3 regions of the Candidatus Thalassolituus haligoni genome follow, and region 2 is predicted to be linked to each of the others. Evidence: predicted binding sites of a transcription regulator. Region 2 holds the regulator's gene; each other region holds the start of a gene.
What was found. Region 2 encodes LexA, which represses DNA repair genes until DNA is damaged. Its sites were predicted from a motif close to TACTGTNTANNTANACAGTA; they were not measured.

Region 1 (3,287 bases), 1.2 Mb from region 2:
TCGTTAAAGTAAGCCGGTACGGTAATAACGGCTTCAGTCACGCTTTCGCCGAGGTAATCCTCTGCGGTTTTCTTCATTTTCTTGAGGATTTCAGCAGAAATCTGTGGGGGTGCAAACTGTTCGCCACGCACTTCTACCCAAGCATCACCATTGCTGGCTTCGACGATCTTGTACGGCACCATTTTGATGTCTTTCTGAACCACATCATCCTTGAAACGACGGCCGATCAAACGCTTGACCGCGAACAGGGTGTTGTGTGGGTTGGTGACCGCCTGACGCTTGGCTGACTGGCCAACCAGAACTTCTTCGTCGGCATAAGCGACGACGGAAGGCGTGGTACGATCGCCCTCAGCGTTTTCAATCACTCTGGTCTTGCCACCATCCAGGATCGCCACACAGGAGTTGGTGGTTCCCAGGTCAATACCAATAATCTTACCCATGATAAATCTCTCCAAAACTCGAGCAGTGATCACTGCTTGCTTGTCTTTAAACCAATTGCAACGAAGACCGTTGCCATGTATTTGCCTATGACCTGTATATGTGTCCGAAGCTGGCGCTTTCAAGGCATGGCGTTAATTTTTTGCAGTCAATGCAATCAGGCATTTTCATCAATAGCAGGAGCAGCCTTGCTGACCACAACCATCGCCGGACGCAGTAAACGACCGTTCATTACGTAACCCTTCTGCATCACCGCGAGCACAGAATTGGGTTCGGCGTCGGCACTTTCGATCATCGTCATGGCTTGATGGTGCTCGGGATTAAACGGATGCCCAACCGGATCTACCACATCGACATTAAACTTGGCCAGTGCCGACAAAAACCCGTTCAAGGTCATCTCGATACCTTCACGAATAGCCTTGGTGGCGTCTTCCTCTGGTGCTGCTGCCAGACCTCGTTCGAGGTTATCCACAACGGCAACCATTTCATTGGCAAATTTTTCCAACCCAAATTTATGGGCTTTTTCTACATCCAGCTCCGCACGACGACGCACGTTTTGCATCTCTGCCTGAATTCGCAATACCTGCTCTTTCAGATCAGCGATTTCTTGCTGGGCAGCTGCCAACTGCACTTCTGCAGCGGAAGTGCCAGCAGCGGCAGATTCTGCACTCGCTTCGGTTTCGATCGCTACTTCAGGCTGAAGATCTTCGTTTTGCAGGGCTTCGTCCTGAATCTTTTGCTCGTCTGACATGAAATATTCCTCTCGTCGAAAAATGGCGCTCGCAGCTATATGGGGTTCCGCTCGTCGGATTCAAGGGCATAACCGGCAGAGAATTCAAACTGTTACTTGACAGTAATTACTACTGTATATAAAAACACTGGTTATACGTTCAGATAAAGGAGTTAATCCATGCTCACCCATCTGTCTATTCACCAGTTTGCACTGGTCGAGCACCTCGAACTGGAATTCCAGCGAGGCATGGCAGTCATCACTGGTGAAACCGGTGCAGGCAAGTCAATTCTGCTGGATGCGCTCGGCCTTGCACTGGGCCAACGGGCCGATGCCGGCATGGTCAGACATGGAGCTGAACGAGCGGAAATCTGCGCCAGCTTCTGCCCAACGCCCAACGCCCGTAACTGGCTGACTTGCCGGGATATACCTGACGAGGAAGACCTCATATTGCTGCGTCGAGTGGTTTCTGCTGAAGGTCGTTCCCGTGGCTATATCAATGGCCGTCCGGCTTCCGCCAATGATTTACGCGAATTGTCGCAGCACCTGATTGAAGTTCACTCCCAGCATGCACATCAGCGCTTACTGGAAAAAGACGCTCCGCGCCAGATTCTCGACGCCTTCGGCAATCTAAAACCCCTCGCGACAACCGTGGCTGACTATTTCCAGCAATGGCAGCAACTGCATAAACGACTGCGCCAATTGCAGGAAGAAAGCAGTGAAATCCAGGCTCAGCGACAACTGCTCAGCTATCAGGTTGAAGAGCTGCGTGAACTGGCCATCGGCGCTACCGAAGTGGCGGATCTTGAGCAGGAACACAAACGGCTGGCCAATGCCGAATCGATGTTATTAGGCGGGCAACAGGCACTGGCAGTCAGCACCGGAGATGACAGCGATGGTCAGGGTGCGGCTCAAATGGCCTGGATCGCCTATCAGCAACTGGCGCGTATTGACGATCAGCACAGCAGTCTGATTGAAGCACGCGATCTGATGCAGCAGGCCCAAATACTACTGGAAGAAGCGGGCAACTCCTTACGCCACTATCTGGATCAGGTTGATATTAACCCTCACCGCCTGCAGCAAGTTGAACAGCGTCTCAGCGATATTTTCAGCATGGCACGCAAACACCAGATTCAACCCATCCACCTGTACGATCACTGGCAGCAGCAGGAAGCCGCTCTCGCGGAATTAAGCCTGTCAGACGAAGATCTCGCAGAATTACAAGAACGAGTAATTACCTTTGAAAACCGCTACATCACCGAAGCGCAAACGCTCAGCCAGGCCCGCATCAACGCAGCAGCCAGGCTGGATGCCGATGTATGTAGCCAATTTGATGCAATGGCGTTGGGACGGACACATTTCGAAACCTGTATTGATCCGCTATCGTCTGCCGAAGCCGGCAAACATGGTCTTGACCAGATCCGGTTTATGGTTCAAACCAACCCAGGCATGCCGGCCGGGCCACTCGCCAAAGTGGCATCAGGGGGGGAACTGTCACGTATCAGCCTGGCTATCCAGGTGGTTACTGCCGCAACCAGTGATATCTCTTGTATGATTTTTGACGAAGTGGACGTCGGCATCGGTGGCGGCACGGCAGAACGGGTTGGCCGCCTGATGCGATCCCTGGGTGAACGAGGACAAGTTATGTGTGTCACTCACCAACCTCAGGTGGCAGCGCAAGCCCATCAACACTTTCTGGTCAGCAAGATTTCCGGTGATGAGTATACCCATACCCGGATTCAGGAGCTCGGAGATACTCAACGTACTCGGGAAGTTGCGCGAATGCTGGGAGGCGTCGACATTACCCTCAGCACCATGAATCATGCCGAAGAAATGCTGGCACTGGTTAAGCAGACAGCCATATAAGGAACCGCACCAGCGCTTCAAGCTGATACTGGCTGGCTTCAATGCGGGAATGCCAGGGACGACGCAGGATGGTCGTCCGCAGCTATGGGGGAAATTGCAAAACCGACAGGGATACCATCCCTCCAAGCGTTACATCAGTATGGTGCGCATCAAACCTGCAGCAACCAGTGGCCACAACTGGATCATGGATGCAAAAAACAGTTATCTGTTCACCGTGTTCCCGCCAAGCCCGGGAGCCTCGTCGAGAACCTGG
Region 2 (3,287 bases):
CTGCGAGGGCTGGTTGAACAGCTCGATGTTCAATCCCGCCGTCTGTACCATCTGGGCCTGAAGCCCGTTCGCAAAAGCACACTGGCCGATGCCAATCAAAAGCGCTCCACGCGGGTCTATTACATGCTGTTCTTTCGCTTGCTGTCCCGTTTGGCCAGACAGAAAGGTCTTCGGGAAGTCATCACTCAGGTGCAACTGATCGACTCCACCACCATCTCCCTCTGTCAGTCACGCTACCAATGGGCCCATTTCCGGAAGAATAAAAGCGGTGTCAAAATCCATACGGTCTACGATCCCAATGCCGACACGCCCATCTATTTTGAAATCACCGACGCCAGAGTTAGCGATGGCCGCGCCATCTCTCAACTCTCTGTTTTTAAAGGCACTACTTACGTATTTGATCGTGCCTATAACGCTGGGGCGTGGCTCGAAAAGCTCGTGAATGAGGGCTGTCTGTTTGTGGGCCGGATGAAGAAAGATATGAATTACAAGGTCACGAAGTCTCTGCCACCGAAAGGGGTGGGTGTGGTGAGGGATGAAAAAATCGAAGTGTGTTACAAGACCCGATCGTATCTGAAAGGCCGCACCTTGAGGCGAGTCGTGTTTCATCGTCAGCAGGATGACAAGGAGCTGGTCTTCATCACTAATGACCTGAAACGCAGCGCTCTGGCGATTGCGGATTTGTACAAACAGCGCTGGCAGATTGAATTGTTTTTCAAGTGGATCAAGCAGAATCTCAAGATCAAACAGTTCTATGGTACGTCAGAAAACGCCGTCAAATTGCAGGTTTTAGTGGTGATGATCAGCTATGTGCTGTTGCGTCTGATCCAGCAAGGCGTGGCCCCTGAAAGGCGTTTGGGGAATGTGTCAATCCGACTGGGATCGGTACTTATGCAGCGAATGCCGCTGCTGGAGGTGTTCAGAAAACCACCGGATTTGCCGGATGATACAGGGCAGCTGGGTCTGGGATTTGGTTAACCGGACAATAGTGCTTGGTTTTACGCGACTTGATTGAAGTGGTCATAAGGTATCCTCATTGCATTTTATATTAGTTTTTTATTAGCTGGAAAAAGCATTTAATCTTGAGCCAACCCCCATGAACGACCGATTTGCAATCAGCATTTGTTCCGGGGTTAAAAGAGGTATTGCAGTGGATGTGCCAACATTAAAAAAACGACCAAAACAGCATCAAATTCAACGACAACAGACCTTTAAAACCCACACAACTAATTGATTTACAAGGAATAAAAAAATTCAATAAATATTTATCCAGAAATTTTTCACAGATATTATTTCGTAAAAATCCTGCGTGCTTTCAAATTCACTTTTCATATTCAAACCGAAAATGCAGTTTTGATTCGCAAAATGAGAATTAATTTGGGAATGCATAATCAGCAGCCGTTTGGATCCATCTATTTAATCCTGCACAGCGCTGAGAGAGGTTGCTGGATGTCAGAATAAGGCGGCCAACACCGCTCGCACAAATGCCTACTGGTCATTCCCACGGAACCCAGCAGTTTCTAGAAAAACCCGGAATGTACCCGGCAGCTGAAGCTGTCGATGGCAAGCTGTCGATGGCAAGCTGGCACTGCAAATATCAACCACTGTGGGTTTACACAGTATTTTTTACTGTATATATTCACACCCACTGTACAGATAAACAGACATGGAAACTTTATGATCAAGCTCACCGCCAGACAGCAGCAGGTACTCAACCTGATCAAATCCGCACTGGAGGAAACCGGCTTCCCACCTACCCGAGCAGAAATCGCCAAGGAGCTTGGCTTCAAATCCCCCAATGCGGCGGAAGAACACCTGAAAGCACTGGCTCGCAAAGGCGCTATCGACATCATGCCTGGCGCGTCCAGAGGCATTCGGATTCTCGGCTCCGAACAGGAAGGGCTGCCTATTGTCGGCCGTGTGGCAGCGGGTGAGCCTATACTGGCCCAGGAACATATCGAAGAGTACTGCAACCTGCCCGCCAATTTTTTCAAACCGGCTGCGGACTATCTGCTGCAAGTACAAGGCGACAGTATGAAAAACGCTGGCATTTTTAATGGCGACCTGATTGCCGTTCACAAATGTGAAAGTGCCCGCAACGGCCAGATCGTCGTCGCACGGGTCGAAAACGAAGTCACCGTCAAACGCCTTGAAAAGAATCGTCACAAGGTCATCCTGCATCCCGAAAATGAACATTACGGCCCGATTATCGTCGACCTGCGCCAGCAAGAGTTTTATATCGAAGGTTTGTATGTCGGCGTTATTCGTCGCAATCACTAACCGTACGTCCCAGCCAGATACCACAGGGTAGTCACCATTCACGAGGTTTTGTATGCGTCAACTCAGCTTGCCAGTCGATCGTCAGCCCGCTTTGCCGTTTACGAATGCCGTGCCACTGAAAACCAGGCCAAGACCGTCTGGCAGCCTGACCGAGGTGATTGTATCGGATGACAGCACCATTCAGCCGCTGCAGTTACTGCCCATACTGGCCCACTGCAATTCCAGTGATCGCTGGCTGATGTGGCTAAGCCCGAACCGGACGCTGAACAAACAATGGCTGGCCAGTATGAATCTCGACAAGGCACCCGTGGTGCATATTGACCTGTGTGCAGATACCCAGAAAGTGTTGTGCCAACGGATCCTCGCCAGCGGCAACAGCCATTTGATCATCGAATGGCAAGGTGACATCAGCCAGCATCAACGTCGACAACTCCGTGAGTTGGCACGCCAGAGTGGCAGTCATGTCGTGCTGGTACAGATTCGCCAAAACCCCTGAGCTTATTCAGCGCAAAAAAAAACGGGCAGCAAGGCTACCCGTTTTATGGTTGATCATCAGCGCGTGATTTAATGCAGCGAATACGTATGCTCTGCTACATCAAAGTCATCGTCGACATCCATACCAGACAGCTCACTGACCTTGCGGACACCCGCTTCCAGCATGACACGCGCAACATCCATATGGTGCTCACTCAAGCTGGCCTTGGCATCCTCTGAAAAGTGAATCCGCATCAGTGCATCGCCGTCTTGCTCATCAGCCCGACGCAACGCAACGTCCCCATTGGAAAGCTCAATAATCTCGAAAAAGCGTGCCATATACCGTCTCACGAAAAATGGTCAACGAGTTTAACATAACCGGAGCGAACACACGCGAAACATAGCGTGCCACCCTTGTATTGCAGCACGCTCGCTCGTCGTTACAAGCATCACATCAAACAGGAAATCCGGGCAGACTACACCCGTGGAAAACGAGTGAAGATCAGGATTCGCGCTGATTGGCGCGCTGTTCA
Region 3 (3,287 bases), 2.2 Mb from region 2:
CCTGGCCTTCGAACTGCAATACCGTCCCCTCACCAAACATTTCATGGAATACCCGGCTGCCCAACCCAAACGGCCAATCGGCCGATATCGCCGCCACCAGTTTATGGTTGCCAGAGCGAGGCCGACGCGAACTCAACGGACGGGATACGGTATTTTTCAGGCGAACTTCATCCACCAGCTCGGCGGGGATTTCACGAATAAAACGCGACGGTGTGCTGAGATTCTCCTGACCATGCAAGCGGCGGCTTTCAGCATAAGTGATCACCAGATGATCCATGGCACGCGTTATACCGACATAGGCCAAACGCCGCTCTTCTTCCAGGCCATCAGCATCATCCATCGACATTTTGTGCGGGAATAAGCCATCTTCCAGCCCGGTAAGCACCACTTGGGGGAACTCCAGCCCCTTGGCAGAATGCAGCGTCATCATTTGCACCGCATCTTCATGCTCATCGGCCTGACCTTCACCCGCATCCAGGGCAGCGCTATCGAGAAATTGCACCAGCAGGCTGGCTTCTTCGTCATCACCACTGCCTTCAAAAACTCGGGCAGCATTCACCAGCTCCTCCAGGTTTTCCACTCGAGCCTGGCCCTTTTCGCCCTTTTCCTTGCGGTGATGTTCTATCAGCCCCGTCTGGGCAATCACTTGATCCACCAGCTCGTGCAATTCTATGTCATCAATCCCGACACACATCTCGTCAATCAGCGTCATAAAACCCGTGACGGCAGCACCAGCCCGTTTCGGCAAGCCCCCCGTTGCAGTCACCTCGGTACAAGCATCCCATAACGAGCAGCCCTGATCTCGGGCGATTGAACGCAAGGTATCCAGAGTTTTTTCACCAATCGCACGGGTCGGTACGTTAATCACCCGCTCCATCGCAGCATCGTCCTGCCGATTTAACAACAGTCGCAGATACGCCATGGCATTCTTGATTTCCAGTCGGTCATAAAAACGCTGGCCACCATAGATGCGGTAGGGAATACCCGCCCGCAGCATGGCCTCTTCCAAGGTGCGCGACTGGGCATTGGAGCGATAGAGAATCGCCATGTCGGCCCTGGCATGGCCTTTTTTGGCCCAGCTGTCTACCAGGTCGGCGATGTAACGGGCTTCATCCTGCTCATTAAAGGCGCGGTACAAACGGATAGGGTCACCCTTTTCACCCGTTGTATGCAGTTGTTTCCCCAGCCGTCCGCTGTTGTTACTGATGACGGCGTTGGCGGCATCCAGAATCGTCGCCGTTGAGCGGTAATTTTGTTCCAGCTTGATCATTTCCGCTCCAGCAAAATCCTGCTGGAAATTGCGAATATTACCGATGTTAGCGCCTCGCCAGCCATAAATGGACTGATCATCATCCCCTACCGCCATCACAGACACCGCATTGCCTGCCAGCAAACGAATCCAGGCGTACTGAATGTTGTTGGTATCCTGAAACTCATCAACCAGAATATGGCTGAAACGTTGCTGATAATGCTGCAGCAGCTCCGGGTTATGTAACCAGAGCTCATGAGCTCGCAGCAGGATTTCACCAAAATCGACCATACCGTTTTGCTGGCAGTTTTCTTCATAGACCTGGTAAAACTGCTGCAAGGTACGGGTAAAAGGGTCGGCGGAGGGAATGACGTGGGCGGCACGCCGCCCTTCATCCTTTTGTTCGTTAATAAACCACTGCATCTGTCGCGGTGGATAGCGGCTATCATCGATATTGTTCGCTTTCATCAACCGCTTGATCAGCCGCAGCTGGTCATCGCTGTCCAGGATCTGGAAGTATTGGGGCAAACGGGCTTCACGCCAATGCTGCTTCAGCAAGCGATGAGCCAGGCCATGAAACGTACCCACCCACATGCCGCTGACCGGCACATCCAGCAACTGCTCCAGACGGCCTTTCATTTCTTTTGCCGCTTTATTGGTGAAGGTCACCGCCATCAAGGCAAAAGGCGATACATTTTCAACCTTGAGCAACCAGGCAATGCGATGCACCAGCACGCGGGTTTTGCCCGAGCCTGCGCCTGCCAGTACCAGCTGATGGGGGGATTGCGCAGCCACCGCATTACGCTGGCCATCGTTTAATTGATCTATTATCAGTGAAGTATCCATGCCGCGAGTCTATCAGATTGCACCCGTTGCGGAAGATGCTGATCAACAAATCCCCTGTTTATCCGTACAGCAGGATATTTAACAGGACGATGAGAGAGAGGCACTCTATAATCTGTGACCAAATTTCAATTATTCGGACTCATTATTGTGAGAAACAGCCCGATTCTGGCCGAAATATCTGCTGCCATACCCAACTTGCGCAAATCCGAGATCAAAGTGGCGGAATACGTGTTGCGGTCGCCACAGCAAGTGATGCACATGCGCATCGTCGACCTCGCCCAGGAAGCCCAGGTAAGTGAACCAACCATCGTCCGGTTTTGCCGTGGCATCGGCTGCAACAGTTTTCAGGAATTCAAGGTTCGCGTCGCCCAGGAAATGGCCATTACCAACAACATTGGTCAATTTGCCATCGCCACAGACGACAGCATCAGTAATATTTGCAGCAAGATTGCCGACACCACCATCCAGCGACTGCATCAAGTCAAATCGCAGCTGAAATCAGAACAGGTAGGGGTCGCTGCCAATGCCATCAGCATGGCCACCCGTGTCGAATTTTATGGCTATGGTGCCTCTGGGGCCGTCGCTATTGATGCACAACACAAGTTTTTTCGGCTGCAAGTTGCGACAGCGGCTTACAGTGACCCTCATATGCAAGCCATGTCCGCAGTGACTCTGGGGCCTGAAGACGTCGCTGTCGCCATCTCTCAAAGTGGCCGCACCAAGGATCTGCTCAATTCCATTGCCCTGGCCCAGCATCATGGTGCCAAAGTCGTTAGCCTGGCGCCCGCCAATACTGCGGTCAGCTTGCAAGCCGACTACCCGATTCATATCAATATTGAAGAAGACACCGAACAATTTACCCCGATGACCTCCCGTATTGCCCATCTGATGGTGATCGACATGCTGGCAGTCGCCGTCACACAGCGTCGAGGTCCCGAGTTTGCTCGCCATCTCATCAATATCAAACGCAGCATCAAATCATTGCGGCTGGAGCAGGGTAACGAACCCTTCAATCCGAAAAATATTATCGGTTAAATAGCTAACCGGTTGGCAGATACATCAATCCAGGTCATTACTGTCATTCGAATGCAACTTGGAAAATCAAAAATCGTCATAGCCCTGCCAAACCAACCCAAGGAGCGTGACAATGGAAGCTGCAATCAAGTTTGAAACTCATGAACAGGTTGTGACG

Region 1: a site for LexA is predicted at 1,300-1,319, ahead of recN (DNA repair protein RecN). Genes of this name have one in related genera too.
Region 3: a site for LexA is predicted at 2,148-2,167, ahead of uvrD (DNA helicase II). Genes of this name have one in related genera too.

Annotation. Positions count from the first base shown of each region.
Region 1 is NZ_CP139482.1:3,098,671-3,101,957, forward strand. Features, by position in the region: gene dnaK (molecular chaperone DnaK) at 1-440, opposite strand, end outside; gene grpE (nucleotide exchange factor GrpE) at 596-1,189, opposite strand; gene recN (DNA repair protein RecN) at 1,349-3,034, shown strand.
Region 2 is NZ_CP139482.1:1,906,219-1,909,505, reverse strand. Features, by position in the region: gene SOJ49_RS08545 (IS4 family transposase) at 1-978, shown strand, start outside; gene lexA (transcriptional repressor LexA) at 1,678-2,280, shown strand; gene SOJ49_RS08535 (cell division inhibitor SulA) at 2,333-2,776, shown strand; gene SOJ49_RS08530 (hypothetical protein) at 2,845-3,093, opposite strand; gene SOJ49_RS08525 (DUF6586 family protein) at 3,257-3,287, opposite strand, start outside.
Region 3 is NZ_CP139482.1:4,091,798-4,095,084, forward strand. Features, by position in the region: gene uvrD (DNA helicase II) at 1-2,095, opposite strand, end outside; gene SOJ49_RS18500 (MurR/RpiR family transcriptional regulator) at 2,243-3,130, shown strand; gene SOJ49_RS18505 (PA3496 family putative envelope integrity protein) at 3,243-3,287, shown strand, end outside.